Regions from separate parts of the Yoonia sp. R78084 genome, predicted to be linked through region 1. Evidence: riboswitches for the same ligand, from Rfam matches in the RefSeq annotation. Region 1 holds a riboswitch; the other holds the start of a gene.
The links. Region 1 has a riboswitch for thiamine pyrophosphate ahead of thiB (thiamine ABC transporter substrate binding subunit). Riboswitches for the same ligand answer to the same signal wherever they lie in the genome.
Positions count from the first base shown of each region.

Region 2: linked by a shared signal. The riboswitch ahead of thiM (hydroxyethylthiazole kinase) and the one ahead of thiB (thiamine ABC transporter substrate binding subunit) in region 1 are both predicted to bind thiamine pyrophosphate.

Region 1 is NZ_CP138993.1:3,163,213-3,170,648, forward strand. Features, by position in the region: gene ade (adenine deaminase) at 1-151, shown strand, start outside; gene SJY29_RS15845 (AMP nucleosidase) at 148-1,629, shown strand; gene SJY29_RS15850 (HU family DNA-binding protein) at 1,763-2,053, shown strand; gene SJY29_RS15855 (DMT family transporter) at 2,207-3,067, shown strand; gene aroC (chorismate synthase) at 3,086-4,189, opposite strand; TPP riboswitch at 4,280-4,381, shown strand; gene thiB (thiamine ABC transporter substrate binding subunit) at 4,418-5,407, shown strand; gene SJY29_RS15870 (thiamine/thiamine pyrophosphate ABC transporter permease ThiP) at 5,383-6,912, shown strand; gene SJY29_RS15875 (ATP-binding cassette domain-containing protein) at 6,899-7,436, shown strand, end outside.
Region 2 is NZ_CP138993.1:2,070,201-2,077,636, reverse strand. Features, by position in the region: gene SJY29_RS10550 (hypothetical protein) at 1-12, opposite strand, end outside; partial or broken gene SJY29_RS10545 (AMP-binding protein) at 181-804, opposite strand; gene SJY29_RS10540 (hypothetical protein) at 848-1,159, opposite strand; gene SJY29_RS10535 (hypothetical protein) at 1,327-1,611, shown strand; TPP riboswitch at 1,989-2,077, shown strand; gene thiM (hydroxyethylthiazole kinase) at 2,126-2,899, shown strand; gene thiE (thiamine phosphate synthase) at 2,899-3,540, shown strand; gene thiD (bifunctional hydroxymethylpyrimidine kinase/phosphomethylpyrimidine kinase) at 3,537-4,346, shown strand; gene SJY29_RS10515 (TenA family protein) at 4,485-5,171, shown strand; tRNA gene SJY29_RS10510 (tRNA-Gln) at 5,287-5,361, opposite strand; gene SJY29_RS10505 (mechanosensitive ion channel family protein) at 5,425-6,711, opposite strand; gene kdsA (3-deoxy-8-phosphooctulonate synthase) at 6,762-7,436, opposite strand, start outside.

The DNA.
Region 1 (7,436 bases):
GATGGCCACTTGCGGGTGCACATTGAATAACGCCTATATGCAGCACTCGCTGCTGGCGCTTGTCGTCATCCCATCGTTACGGATCTCTGATCTGGGGCTGGTGGATGTCGATAAGTTTGAAATTACAGATATATTTGAGGAAAACGCATGAACGTTGCACAAGAGGTGTCAATCCGGACACCTGAAGTCCCCGCGCCAGAGGCATTTACTGACGCGAAACTGGCCGTTGTCAGGCTGCAAGAGCTTTATGACACGGCAGTGAAATTCCTGTCCGAGAATTTCGCCACCGCGCTGCGGCATGGCCAGCCTGACACACGGGTGCGGGCCTACTACCCTGAAATCCGCCTGACGACGACAACTCACGCCAAGATGGATTCGCGGCTGTCTTTCGGGCACGTGGCCGAACCGGGGGTTTATGCCACGACGGTGACCCGCCCCGACCTGTTCGCATCCTATCTTGAACAACAAATCGGGCTATTGCTGGCCAGTCACGGTGTACCTGTGATTATTGGCGCATCCGGCACAGAAATGCCGGTGCATTTTGCTGCGGCAAACGATCCGGGATTGACGGTGCCACATGACGGGTCGATGGAATTCAATCTGCGCGATGCATTTGATGTACCGGACCTGAGCACGACACATGATAGCATCGTGAACGGCTCGGGTTTTCAGTACCCTGACGGGGCGCACCCTTTGGCGCCATTCACGGCACAGCGCGTTGATTACTCACTGGCGCGTCTGGCGCATTATACGGCGACTGCGCCCGAGCATTTCCAGAACCACGTGCTCTTTACCAACTACCAGTTCTATGTTGAGGAGTTTGAATCCTTCGCGCGCCAGATGCTGGCGGACCCCGACAGCGGCTACACCAGCTTTGTGAGTACCGGGAATGTCGAAATATCGGATGCCGATGCGCCTGTTCCGATGCCCGCGAAATTGCCGCAAATGCCCACCTATCATCTCAAGCGCAAGAACGGTGCGGGGATCACGTTGGTCAATATCGGTGTGGGTCCGTCGAACGCGAAAACGGCGACCGATCATATCGCCGTGCTGCGGCCCCATGCGTGGCTGATGGTCGGGCACTGTGCGGGCTTGCGGAATTCGCAACGCTTGGGTGATTTCGTACTGGCTCATGCGTACCTGCGCGAAGATCACGTGCTTGATGATGATCTGCCTGTATGGGTGCCAATTCCGGCGCTGGCGGAAATCCAGATTGCGCTGGAAACCGCTGTGGCTGATGTGACCAAGCTTGAAGGGTATGAGTTGAAGCGGATCATGCGCACAGGCACCGTGGCAACCATCGACAACCGGAACTGGGAATTGCGCGAACAGGCTGGCCCAGTTCAACGGCTTTCCCAATCACGTGCGATTGCGCTGGATATGGAAAGCGCCACGATTGCCGCCAACGGGTTCCGGTTTCGCGTCCCCTATGGCACGCTACTTTGCGTCAGCGACAAACCCCTGCATGGCGAGTTGAAATTGCCGGGCATGGCGTCGGAGTTCTATAAAACGCAGGTTGCAGCCCATCTGATGATCGGTATTCGTGCGATGGAACGGTTGCGCGAAATGCCGCTTGAGCGCATTCACAGCCGCAAATTGCGCAGCTTTGAAGAGACAGCTTTCCTCTAAACAGTCAAAAAGTGCGGAAACCTGCTCTTTTTCACTTGTAATGGCACACTAATCATTGTGGTGTCCCACAACATACCGTTAAATGTGCGGGTAATAGGCCCTACTGCTGGGGCGAACGAGGGAGACCAGTAAAATGGCGACAAAACCAATGACAAAGGCGCAGCTGGTTGCTGCACTTGCAGAAGAAACAGGCATGGACAAAAAAGCAGCCGGTGCTGCGCTTGATGCTGTGACAGACATCATCACCAAAGAAGTTTCCGGCGGCGGTGCTGTGACACTTCCAGGTGTTGGCAAGATCTATTGCCGCGAGCGCCCAGAGCGTATGGTCCGCAACCCTGCCACGGGTGAGCAGATCAAGAAAGAAGCCGACAAGGTTGTCAAAATGACAATCGCAAAAGCGCTGAAAGACAGCGTGAACGGCTAAGCCATCGCAGGCCCTCGGGCCGGATGCAGAGTTTGGGAAAGGTCGCCGGTTAAGGCGGCCTTTTTCGTTTCGGGATGCACAGTGCGGCGCGATAACAGTCCAGCCTTGCAATCAGCCGTACGCTCGGCGTAACTCGGCACCAAAGGGGATCACATGGACATCAAAGCAATCGCGATGGGGCTGGCGTTCGCGCTGATGTGGTCGTCGGCATTCACCTCTGCCCGCGTGATTGTCGAGTATGCGCCGCCGCTTAGTGCTCTGGCACTCCGGTTTCTGATTTCAGGTGTGATCGGTGTGGGCATCGCGTTTCTGCTTGGCCAGTCAGCGCGGCTGAGCCGGCGGCAGTGGACAGGCGTCGTGATCTTTGGTGTCTGTCAGAACGCGTTGTATTTGGGTCTCAATTTTGTTGCCATGCAGACGATTCCTGCGTCTTTGGCGGCTATTATTGCCTCGACCATGCCGTTGCTGGTGGCTTTGTCGGGATGGCTGGTTTTCGGCAATAAAGTGCGGCCTCTGGGTATCATTGGCCTGATTGCCGGTGTTGTTGGCGTTGTTCTGATCATGGGAGCGCGGCTGCAAGGTGGCGTCGATCTCTTCGGGGTTGTCCTTTGTGTGATCGGGGTTGTGTCGCTGACTATTGCCACTATGGCTGTCTTGGGCGCGTCGTCAGGCGGAAATGTCCTGATGATCGTCGGTCTACAGATGCTGGTGGGGAGTGCGTTTCTGTGGGTTCCAGCCCTCACAATTGAAACCTGGGATGTCACGTGGAACTGGCAGTTGGGGGTCGCGTTTATCTACACAACAATCGTGCCAGGATTGGGTGCGACGCTGGTTTGGTTCTTGCTGGTGGGCCGGATTGGCGCGGTCAGGGCCTCGACCTTTCACTTTCTCAACCCGTTTCTGGGGGTCGCGACCGCTGCGATCATTCTGGGCGAAAAGATCGGCGTGCTGGATGTGCTGGGCGTTGCGATTATCGCAGGTGGTATTTTGGCGGTTCAGCTGTCCAAACAGTAAGGTGGATTGAAATCCACCTTACCCGATCTGCCCGCGCACGCCGCCAGTTTGACCGCGATCCAGCAGCAGATGATCAAGGATCACACAAGCCATCATCGCTTCACCGACAGGGACTGCGCGGATACCCACACAAGGATCATGCCGTCCTTTTGTCACGACCTCGGTCGGGGTGCCATCCATGCGGATGGATTTGCGCGGCGACAGGATCGAAGAGGTTGGTTTCACGGCAAAGCGCACGACAATGTCCTGCCCCGTACTGATCCCGCCAAGGATACCGCCTGCGTGGTTCGAGGAATACTCCGGTCCGTTCGGCCCCATGAAAATCTCGTCAGCGTTGTCGCGTCCGGTAAGCGCAGCGGCAGCCATGCCTTCACCGATTTCCACGCCTTTCACGGCATTGATCGACATCATCGCAGCGGCCAGATCAGTGTCTAACTTGGCGTAAACAGGCGCGCCGATGCCCGCAGGCACGCCACGCGCGACAACCTCGATGATTGCGCCGACCGAGTTGTGATCGTCCTTGCGCAGCCATGCCAGATAGTCGTTCCACTCGGCGGCTGCTTCGGCGTCGGGACAGAAGAAATCATTCTGGTCGATCTGGTCCCAGTCGACCTTGCTGCGATCAATCGCTTTGGTGCCCATCTGGGTCATATAGCCCTTGATCTCTACGTTCGGCGCAATCGCTTTGATCGCCTCGCGCGCCACACCGCCGGCAGCCACGCGCGACGCGGTTTCGCGCGCCGAAGACCGCCCGCCACCGCGTGGATCGCGCAGCCCGTATTTCTGGTGATAGGTGATATCCGCATGACCGGGACGGAACGTGTTCAGGATATCGCCATAGTCTTTTGACCGCTGGTCGGTGTTTTCGATCATCAACTGGATCGGGGTACCTGTGGTCTTACCCTCATAGACGCCGGACAGGATTTTCACCGCATCAGGTTCGTTCCGCTGGGTTGTGTTCTTGTTCAGCCCGGGGCGGCGTTTATCCATCCACTGCTGGATCATCGGCGCCTCAAGCGGCACGCCGGGCGGGCAGCCGTCAACCGTGGCACCCAAGGCAGGCCCATGGCTTTCACCCCAAGTAGTGAAACGAAACAAATGTCCGAAGCTGTTGATCGACATGGGCATCTCCCTTTGCACATGGGGTCTAGCGGGGGTGACAATCAGGCTCAAGAGGTTTCCCTTGTCCTTCGGTCTATTCCGCAATACCTAGGGCGTACCTCGGGGGGCCAATCATGGCTGAGATGCGTAGCACGCGGACCCGTTGAACCTGAACCGGTTAAGACCGGCGGAGGGAAGGTATGGCAATCCCGCTATCCCCCAATCCGCCCGTCGCATTTGGAGGATACGATGAAAAACACCACCTATCTGCCAGTTGTCGCGGGACTTGCTCTTTGTGCTTCGGCTGCACTCGCCGATACGCCTGTGCTGCAAGTCATGACTTACGACAGCTTTACCAGCGAATGGGGCCCCGGCCCTGCGGTTGAAGCCGCTTTCGAGGCGGAATGCGCCTGTGATCTGCAATTTGTGGGCGCAGGTGACGGGGCTTCCCTGCTGGCCCGTCTGCAACTGGAGGGGCCGCGCACAGAGGCTGATATCGTCTTGGGGCTGGATACAAACCTGACAGCCGCTGCGCGCGAGACGGGGCTATTTGCGCCGCATGGCGTTGCTGCGGACCTTGATCTCCCTGTTGCATGGAATGATGCGGATTTCCTGCCGTTCGACTGGGGCTATTTCGCCTTCGTCGGAAATGCAGGTGCGGATGCGCCGGCATCCCTGCGTGCTTTGGCCGACAGTGACATCCAGATTGTCATTCAGGATCCCCGCTCATCCACGCCCGGTCTGGGTCTGTTGATGTGGGTGAAGGCCGCTTACGGCGATGGAGCTGCAACGCTCTGGGCCGATCTGGCCGACAACATCATAACTGTCACACCGGGTTGGTCCGAAGCTTACGGCATGTTCCTTGACGGTCAGGCTGATGCGGTTTTGTCCTACACGACCTCGCCTGCCTACCACCTAATTGCCGAGGAAGACGACAGCAAGGTCGCATGGGCCTTTGATGAAGGGCACTACATGCAGGTCGAAGTGGCGGGCAAAGTCGCAGGCACCGATCAGCCGGAACTGGCGGATCAGTTCCTTGCTTTCATGGTGTCGGACGCGTTCCAAAGCTTGATCCCCACAACGAACTGGATGTATCCGGCGGTCATTCCGGCTGCGGGCCTGCCTGACGGGTTCGAAACTTTGATGACGCCTGAAACATCACTCTTGTTGTCACCGGAAGATGCAGCCGCCATGCGTGATGCGGCCCTGGACGAATGGCGCACAGCCTTGTCCCAGTAACACCGCGCTGGCCCGGCGTCGCAGCTGCGGCGCTGGTGCTTGTGCTCACCCTTGGCACGCTGGCGGCTGTTGGCTGGCGTGCCGAATGGATGGGTGGCCTCGCCCCTGCGGATTGGGCCGCGGTTCGGTTTACGCTTGTGCAGGCGTTTCTGTCTGCGCTGCTGAGTGTCCTGCTGGCTATTCCCGTAGCGCGGGCTTTGGCACGGCGTGGTTTCTACGGGCGGGATTTGCTGATTACCCTGCTCGGGGCACCATTCCTTCTACCGGTCATTGTCGCGGTGCTTGGTCTTCTGGCGATTTTTGGCCGCGGCGGTCTTTTGAATGATGGCCTGGTCTGGCTGGGGTTTCAGCCTGTTTCGATTTTCGGTTTGCACGGCGTGGTACTGGCCCACGTGTTCTTTAACATGCCCTTGGCGGTGCGGTTTATTTTGCAAGGCTGGCTCTCAATCCCCGCCGAGCGGTTTCGCCTTGCGGCATCGCTGAATGCACCGGTTGGCCGGTTGCTCGAATGGCCGATGCTCCGTTCAGTGGTGCCAGGTACGTTTCTGGTCATCTTTCTCATTTGTCTGACCAGTTTTGCCGTTGCCCTGACGATGGGCGGCGGACCGCGGGCAACAACAGTTGAACTGGCGATCTATCAGGCGGTCCGGTTCGATTTCGATCTGGGACGGGCCGCATTGCTGGCCTGCATCCAGTTCGGGCTCTGTGTGTTGGCTGCCGCTCTGGCGTGGGAGGTGACAGGGAATGATCCGATGGGTGCCGGCATGGACCGTGTCGTGCAGCGTTGGGATTTGCCGCGGCCTGTGGTGGACTATGCTGTAATCGCTATGGCCGCACTTTTTCTACTGCTGCCCTTGGGGATGATCGTGGTCCGCGGGCTGCCCGCGTTCCCCGACATGCCTGCAACGGTCTGGGCTGCGGCATTGCGGTCGCTCTGTGTCGCCATCGGCTCGGCGGCGCTTTGCGTCTTGATGGCCCTTGCGCTGGCTTTGCGTGGTGGCGCCATGGTGTCTGTGGTTGGTGTGATGCCGCTCGCGGCGTCTGGATTGGTCGTTGGAACGGGTGCATTCCTGATCGTGTTTCCCTTTGTCCGTCCGGCTGATGTTGCGTTGCTGGTGACCATGCTGGTGAACGCGACACTCGCTTTGCCTTTCGCGCTCCGCGCCATTGCCCCGACTGTTGACCAGATCAACCAAAGCTATGGCCGTTTAGGGCTCGCGCTGGATATGCGCGGATGGACGTGGCTACGATGGGTTGTTCTGCCCCGTCTGCGGCGTCCGCTGGGGTTTGCGGCGGGTTTGGCGGCGGCCTTGTCCATGGGTGATTTGGGCGTGATCGCCTTGTTTGCGGGCCAAGGACAAGAGACACTGCCGCTGGCGATGTATCGTTTGATGGGTGCCTACCGGATGGAGGCAGCGGCAAGTGCGGCGCTGTTACTGGTGGTGCTGAGTTTTGCACTGTTCTGGATCTGTGACCGATGGGGGCGTGGACGTGTTGAGATGTGAAAACCTGGTCCTGCAGCAAGGCGCATTTTCTTTGTGTGCGGATATTGTGTTCGCACGCGGCAAAGCGGTGGCTTTGATCGGGCCGTCCGGTGCGGGAAAGTCGACGTTCTTGGCGGGTCTGGCGGGGTTTCTTGCGCCTGTGTCAGGTCGCGTGATCCTTGGCGGTATCGATGTGACGGATGAAGAGCCAGGTAAGCGGCCTGTCAGTATGCTCTTTCAGGACAATAACCTGTTTCCACATTTGACCGTGGCGCAGAATGTCGGTTTGGGGCTGCGGCCGGACCTGCGGTTGCGCGAGGAAGAAAGGAGCCAGGTTGCTGCGGCCCTCGCAGAGGTTGGATTGGCTGGTATGGAAGTACGCAAACCCGCTGCATTGTCGGGTGGGCAGCAAAGTCGCGTGGCGCTGGCACGCGTTCTTGTGGCGGATCGACCTGTCGTCTTGCTGGATGAACCCTTTTCCGCGCTTGGCCCCGCTCTCAAGGATGAAATGCTCGATCTGGTGAAATCCAAGCTGGCCGCGGCGG
Region 2 (7,436 bases), 1.1 Mb from region 1:
CTCAAGCAGCATGTCAACTTCTTCGGCAAGGACCTTGATCCCCGCGATGTTGATTTCGTTCTTGCTGCGTCCGACCAGCCGGAGTGACTGGTCAGCCGAGAGCTGCCCCAGATCGCCTGTCAGCAAAAAACCGTCCATCATCGTTTCGCGCGTCTTGTCTGCATCGCGCCAGAAACCCAGCATCTGGCCCGGGCTCTTGACGGCGATTTCCCCCTCGCCAGTGACATGCAGATGCCCGTCGCGGAGAACCCTGAATTCACCACCCCAAGGGCGGCCGACATAGCCGTCGGTGCTTTCGGTTTCAGCGAAGGCTCCGCCGGAAATCCAGTTTGCGGTTTCTGTCATCCCGTATGTGTTAAAGACATTTCCGGTCCCGCACCATTCACCGATTTTCCGCCACAGGTCCGCCGATAGCGGCGCTGAACCAACGTGGACGCGCTGCATCGGCGCTTTTGGCGGGGGTGATATTGCCAGAAGCATACGCCAGAATGATGGAACGGAACTGAAGAACGTAATCCCGTTGCTATCGAGAGTGGCCCCAAAAGAGGAAAGTTCGTTCATCTGCACCTTGGGCCAAAGAAAGAGATGCTGTCCTGCGTAGAGTGCCGTGAGCGCGTTTCCAATCAGCCCGTGGCCGAAGAACAGGGGCAGGGTGCAAAGGGTCCGCTGCAGCGCCGCTGGACCGATCGCCTTGAGGTTTTCTTCAAGTCGCGCCTGCAGTCCGGCAAGACTATGGGTCACGCCTTTGGGCACGCCTGTCGTGCCAGACGTCATCAAAATGAGTGCGGCGTTCTTGATGTCATCATCGCGAGGATCAAAGGCAAGGGGCTGAACCGCGTGGCCGTCTTCAAGCCATAGCGATGCGCCAGTGCTCTGCGATCACATTTCCCCGTTCCTTGTCTTTGATGTCCGGATTGACCATGACAGCGCATTTGCCGCACTGCCAGACAGCAAAGAGGCTGACAAGGCAGTCGATGGGGTCATTTATCGCAATGACGATGCGGGCAGGGCTTGGCGGTATGTGCTTTTTGATCTCCGTTGCACGGGCATCAACCAGCTGCCCGAACGCGGGACGATCAACCGTACGACCGGACCTGACACAGGTCATGCGCGCGGGTCCAGATATGAGGTTGCGCAAGGCGTCGTCTACTTCTGCCATCGATTTGAAACGCCCATTTTGCCATCCTAGTGTCAGCGTGCCTCAGGCCTGATAGGTTGAAACCTTCATGTGCCGTTGTCTTCACTATCGTTAACTTTTTCTTGCTTCAAGTAAGCCCGCTGCTTAGCATAACACGCGACAGTACTTTAAAAGAAAGGGAGAAGGGTATGTTTAAGGGAATTAAGGCTACGCTCACCGCAGCAACGGCCATTGCGTTGTCGGGAACAGCTGCAACGGCTGGTGGCTTGGCCGACGAGATCGTAGAAGCGCCCGTCGTCGTAGAAGATCCGGTCGAGGTTGCACCTGCTGCCGGCAGTATTCCCAGCTGGGTTATTCCTGTTGCTGTTGTGGCGCTGTTTGTCGGTCTGGCCTCGCGTGACAGTGGCGACAGCGGCGGCGAAAGCGAAAGCGAGCCTGACGAAAAGGAGTTTACTCCAATCGAAAAGTTCTAGGATAAAGCGACTGCACAGCGCGGATTGACTAGCCTTGTCCTGAATCCAATAATGGATGATAAGACAGCAGCTTAGCTGTCAAGATCGTACAGACCTCCGGCGTTCCCGCCGGGGGTTTTCTTTTGGTGGCGGCCTCTAGAGTCCTGATTGTAACAGTCGTTTGACGGCTGCACGATCCTGTTCGGCGGTTGCAGATATCGCCTGAAACCCGTGCGAAATTGTAATGGTGCACAGGGCAGGGCGCAGCCGTCCGCAGCGGAGTCCAGCAAGGTTTGCTGCGCGCATGAAACAGTGCGGCCATGACGTGCGGCGTATGTCCGCATGTCGCGCGCAAGTGTTTCATACTGTTTGACGCGCGGCGCGAAAACCAATAGCCAGTTAGTCACCAGGGGCGCCGAAAGGCTGAGATGTACCCTTTGAACCTGAACCAGATAATGCTGGCGGAGGGAGGTCGTATGTTTCTTTGCGCTGCATACATAGTCCCTCTTTTTGCCTGCAAAAAAGAGGAATGACCATGGCCGCGCACGACCTCCTGACTGCCCTTAGAGCCCAAAAACCCCTCGTGCATTGCATGACAAACTATGTGGCGATGAATATCGCGGCAAACGTCGTTTTGGCGGCGGGTGCCTCGCCTGCGATGGTCCACGCAGCCGAAGAAGTGGCCGAGTTCACCCCGCTTTGCGGCGCGCTTTCAATCAATATCGGGACAATTTCCGCGCCATGGTTTGCCAGTATGACAGAGGCGGCGGCAGTGGCAAACACACACAACATTCCGTGGGTTCTGGATCCGGTGGCGCATTTCATCTCGGCGTATCGCCGGGGAGCTGCACAGAAACTTCTGGCCCAGCGTCCCGCGATTGTCCGTGGCAATGCGTCAGAAATACTGGCGCTTGCGGGCGAAGTCGGTGCTGGCAAAGGTGTAGATAGCGGGGATAGTGTGTCGGCTGCTCAGGGCGCTGCAAAGGCGCTTGCGATGCAGTTTGACACAGTTGTAGCTGTCACAGGGCCCGTTGATTACCTGACCGATGGCAAGCGAGAGGCAGAGGTCTCGGGTGGCTCGGCCCTAATGCCACAGGTCACCGCGCTGGGCTGTTCGCAGACCGCATTGATGGGGGCCTACGCTGCGACCGGTTCCGCCTTTGATGCAGCACTTGCAGCCCTTGCGCATTTCAAAGTCGCAGGAAGCGCCGCCGCAAAGCGTGCGCATGGGCCTGGCAGTTTTCAGATGCATTTCCTCGATGCACTCGCCACTGCCCAGCCGGACGATCTGGCGGGGGTCATCGGCTGATGGGGACCCTCAGAAATCAATTGCGTCTCTATTTGGTCACCGATCCGCGGCTTTGCGCGGGGATCGGCGTTGTGGAGAATGTTCGCCGCGCTGTGGCGGGCGGTGTGACCATGGTGCAGTTGCGCGATAAACACGCCACCACCGCCCAGCGGACCGATCTGGCTGTCGCCCTGAAAACAGCTTTGCAAGGGTCAGGCGTGCCGCTTGTGATCAATGATGATGTCGTGGCGGCTGCGGCGGCCAACGCGGATGGCGCGCATATCGGGCAGGGGGATATCTCGCCTGCACAGGCGCGCGCGATCATGGGTCCGGGCAAAATACTCGGGCTGTCGTGCGAAACGCCGCAAGCGGTGCGTGATGCTGATCCGTCTTTGGTGGACTACCTCGGTCTGGGCCCTGTGTTTGGCACGGCCACAAAGACCGATCATGCGCAGCCGATAGGTTTCGACGGTTTGGCGCAGCTGGTCGCGTTGTCATCGTTGCCGAACGTAGCGATTGGCGGTCTGAAGCCCGATCATATCAGCGGTGTTCTTGCCAGCGGTGCAGATGGCATGGCCGTTGTCTCCGCCATTTGCGGCCAGCCTGACCCATGCATCGCATCCCGTGCATTCGCGACGTTCCAACCGGAGGGCCGCGCATGATACCCAACGTGCTGAGTATTGCCGGGTCCGACCCGTCGGGCGGGGCCGGCATTCAGGCCGACATCAAGGCGATTTCCGCCAATGGCGCGTTTGCGATGGCCGCCATCACGGCTTTGACGGCGCAGAATACGACAGGTGTCGAGAGCATCCATCTTGTACCACCCGCCTTTGTCCACGACCAGATCGCAACCATCTTTGCCGATATCCGCGTGGACGCCATCAAGATCGGGATGATCGCCAACGCGGATATTGCAGCCGCAGTGGCGGACGCACTGGCCAGATACAAGGGGACTCCAATTGTGCTTGATCCTGTGATGATCGCGAAAGGGGGTGCGGCATTGCTGCAACCGGACGCAGTCAGAACGCTGCGTGACGTGCTCTTGCCGATGGCTGCGGTGCTGACGCCGAACTTGCCCGAAGCGGCGCATTTGCTGGGCGCTGCCCCTGCGAGCACGCGTGATGCGATGGCAGCGCAAGGCAAGGCGCTCTGTGATCTGGGTGCGACCGCCGTGTTAATGAAAGGCGGTCATCTTGAGGGGCCGGACAGCCCCGATTGCCTTGTGACCAATGACGATGTGACGTGGTTTGAGGGCCTGCGCACCGCAACGGCAAATACCCACGGTACCGGCTGTACGCTCTCGTCTGCCTTGGCGGCACATCTCGCCAAAGGGCTCAGCGTCGCGCAGGCCACATCCGCCGCCAAATCCTATGTCGCAACAGCCATTGAGCGGTCTGGTGATTTGTCCGTCGGCAAAGGCCACGGCCCCACACACCATTTTGTCAGCCTTTACCCCAAATCAGAGTGAGTATGCTATGAGAACCACTATTTTAACCACTGCAAATCACATTGGCCGCTGTGCGACATACGGGACGGTTACGGCTGATGTGGGTCAGTTCCCGTCACGCCATCCTGCTGATAATACCCACTCTCTGGGGGCCGTGGCATGACCGGTTCCGTTTATGGTGAAACCTTTGCCCATTGGCGGGCCGGTTGCCCGGGTCCATGGCGCGACTATACCCATCATGCCTTTGTCGAAGGTCTGCGGAACGGTTCTTTATCGCGCGCATCTTTCCTGCATTACCTTGTACAGGACTATGTCTTCCTTGTGCATTTTGCGCGGGCGTGGTCCCTCGCCGTGGTCAAGGCCCAGACGCTGGACGAGATGAAGATTTGTGCGGGCACAGTTGATGCTTTGGTCAATCACGAGATGGCGCTGCATGTGACAACATGTGCCGCCCAAGGCATTGATGGGGCGGCACTCTTTGGCGCAGTCGAGGAATTCGAAAACCTTGCCTACACGCGATATGTGATGGACGCAGGGCTGCAAGGCGATTTCCTTGATCTGATGGCAGCACTTGCCCCATGTTGCTTTGGTTACGGGGAAATCGGCCTGCGGCTTGCACGCTCGGCTGCCCCGGACACGCCCTATCGCGACTGGATCAACACTTACAGCGACCCGGAATATCAAACCGTGATGGCGTCAGTCGGTCAGATGATAGATGGTGCAATCGCACAGCGATTGGGCCCCGACCCAACCACATCCCAGCGCTGGCCGAACCTTCAGGCACGGTTCACAACAGCAACCCGGCTCGAGGTTGCGTTTTGGGATATGGGACTGCGCGGCGGGTGACCTGCCACCGGACTTTCATACAATTGCGACCGGAGCCAAGTGATTGCGCCGGAGTATCTTCAACGTGCCCCAAAATGTGAGCCAAGCTTTCAGCGCGAAAACAGGGGAGGAAGGCTGGCTGGGATGGTAGGATTCGAACCTACGGTACACTGTACCAAAAACAGTTGCCTTACCACTTGGCTACATCCCATCAGCGTGGGGCTAGATACTGCGAAGGCGGGATTGGTTCAAGCCCGTTTTGCAAAGAAATGTGCTATTCTTTCATGCTGTCCTGACGCAGCAAATCTTCGGTGATTTCTTCCTGCCTTTCAGCGTCCACAATCCGGTCCAAAGCGGCGTCTTCACTGGCCTCGACAGTTTCCACCTGCGTGCTTTCCTGAAGCTCTTGCGGGAGCGCTTTAGTCTCTCTCGTCAGTTGAATGGCCTGCGTCGCATCGGGAATCACAATGCCGGCGGCTTGTATGGCAAGCTTTACCTGCCGCAGCGCTTCACCTTTGGCACGCACGATGGATGTCTCGTTCTGGTCAACCCAGCCAGTCACCACAAGCTCGACACCAGAGGCGTGCAACGCCTCGATCCAGGTTTGTGCGGCAGGTTCCTCCAAGATGAAAGGAAGCTCCTGCACCGTCTGTTCCACCATCGCGCGCGCCGCTTGCAGGTCGGTATCCCGCTCAACCATGATCGAGAACATGAACCGGCGCTCGGCGTTCTGGGTGTAATTGATAATCCGGCTCTTGAAGACAGACGAATTGGGTATCCGGATGTGGTTGCCGTCAAAGGACAAAAGAATCGTCGCGCGGCTGGTCAGGCGGATGACCTTGCCGATATCGCCGTTGATCTCGACCGTGTCATTGGGGCGGAACGGTTGGCGGAATGACAGCATGACCGAGGCGATAAAATTCTCCACCGTGTCGCGCACCGCAAAGCCCAATGCCAGACCGATGATACCCGCGGCACCCAAAATTGTGCTCAGAAGTGCTGTGGCATTGAGGATATCAAGCGCGATGACGATACCAAAGATCACAAAAGCGATGCGCAAAAGCTGGCGGTAGATCTCGGCGATAAAGGTATTGGGCGCGAGCCGTTCCCACGGTTGGCGCATCCGCGCCAGTGCAAAGCCCAAAAACACCACAAGCGCAAAGGCCGCGCCAGCGATCAGCGCAAGCGGCACAAAGGCAATAAACTGGTCCAGACGCGCCCTGAACCGGTCGATTGCGGGGTTCAGCCTGTCGCCGATATCGGTTGTTTCGGTCACCTGGTTGCGCACGGCCACGACACCGGCAACACGCGCGGCCAGCGGATCAAGAGCAACCGCCTCAACTGCAGAGGTGGTTGTGCCCCGCAGTGTCACCACACCTTCGCTGACCGTGACGGTCACGTCTTCATAGTTGCCCAGTTCGCCAAGAATTTCACGGATGCGCAGGGCGATGGCCGCGTCCTGCTGGGCAGAGGTTTCGGTGGCAATCGGGCCGGTGGCCTCTTGCGCCGGAGCAGGCAGCGCTACCGCAAAAAACAGTGCGAAAAGGAGGAAAAGGCGCATGTGAGTAATCCAGCTGACAATGCGCCCTTATAGCAAGGAAAATCGCTCTGTCACACGCGCAGAGGTTCCGCCTTGGCAAGTGCGTCAAACGCCATCAGGCTCTTGATCACGCCGTCCATCTGATCCAGCGGGATCATATTCGGTCCATCGGACGGGGCATTGTCGGGGTCTTCGTGTGTTTCGATAAACACCGCTGCGATCCCCAAGGACACGGCCGCGCGGGCCATCACAGGGGCAAATTCGCGCTGTCCGCCCGATGATCCGCCCATGCCACCAGGCTGCTGGACCGAGTGGGTCGCATCCATAACCACCGGATAGCCGGTGCGCGCCATAATCGGCAAAGACCGCATATCCGCCACTAGCGTGTTGTAACCGAACGAAGACCCGCGTTCGGTCAGCAAAATCCGTTTGTTGCCTGTGCTTTCAATCTTGGACACGACATTGGGCATATCCCAAGGTGCAAGGAACTGACCCTTCTTGATGTTGATCACCGCGCCGGTTTCGCCGGCAGCGAGCAACAGATCCGTCTGGCGGCACAGGAACGCGGGTATCTGCATCACGTCGCAGACCGCGGCAACCGTCGTGCATTGCTCGGGGCTGTGGATATCCGTCAGAACGGGGCAGCCGATGCTGTCCTTGACCGACTGCATGACCTTGAGGCCCTCATCCATGCCAAGGCCGCGCTTGCCGCTCAGCGAGGTGCGGTTGGCTTTGTCGTAGGAGCC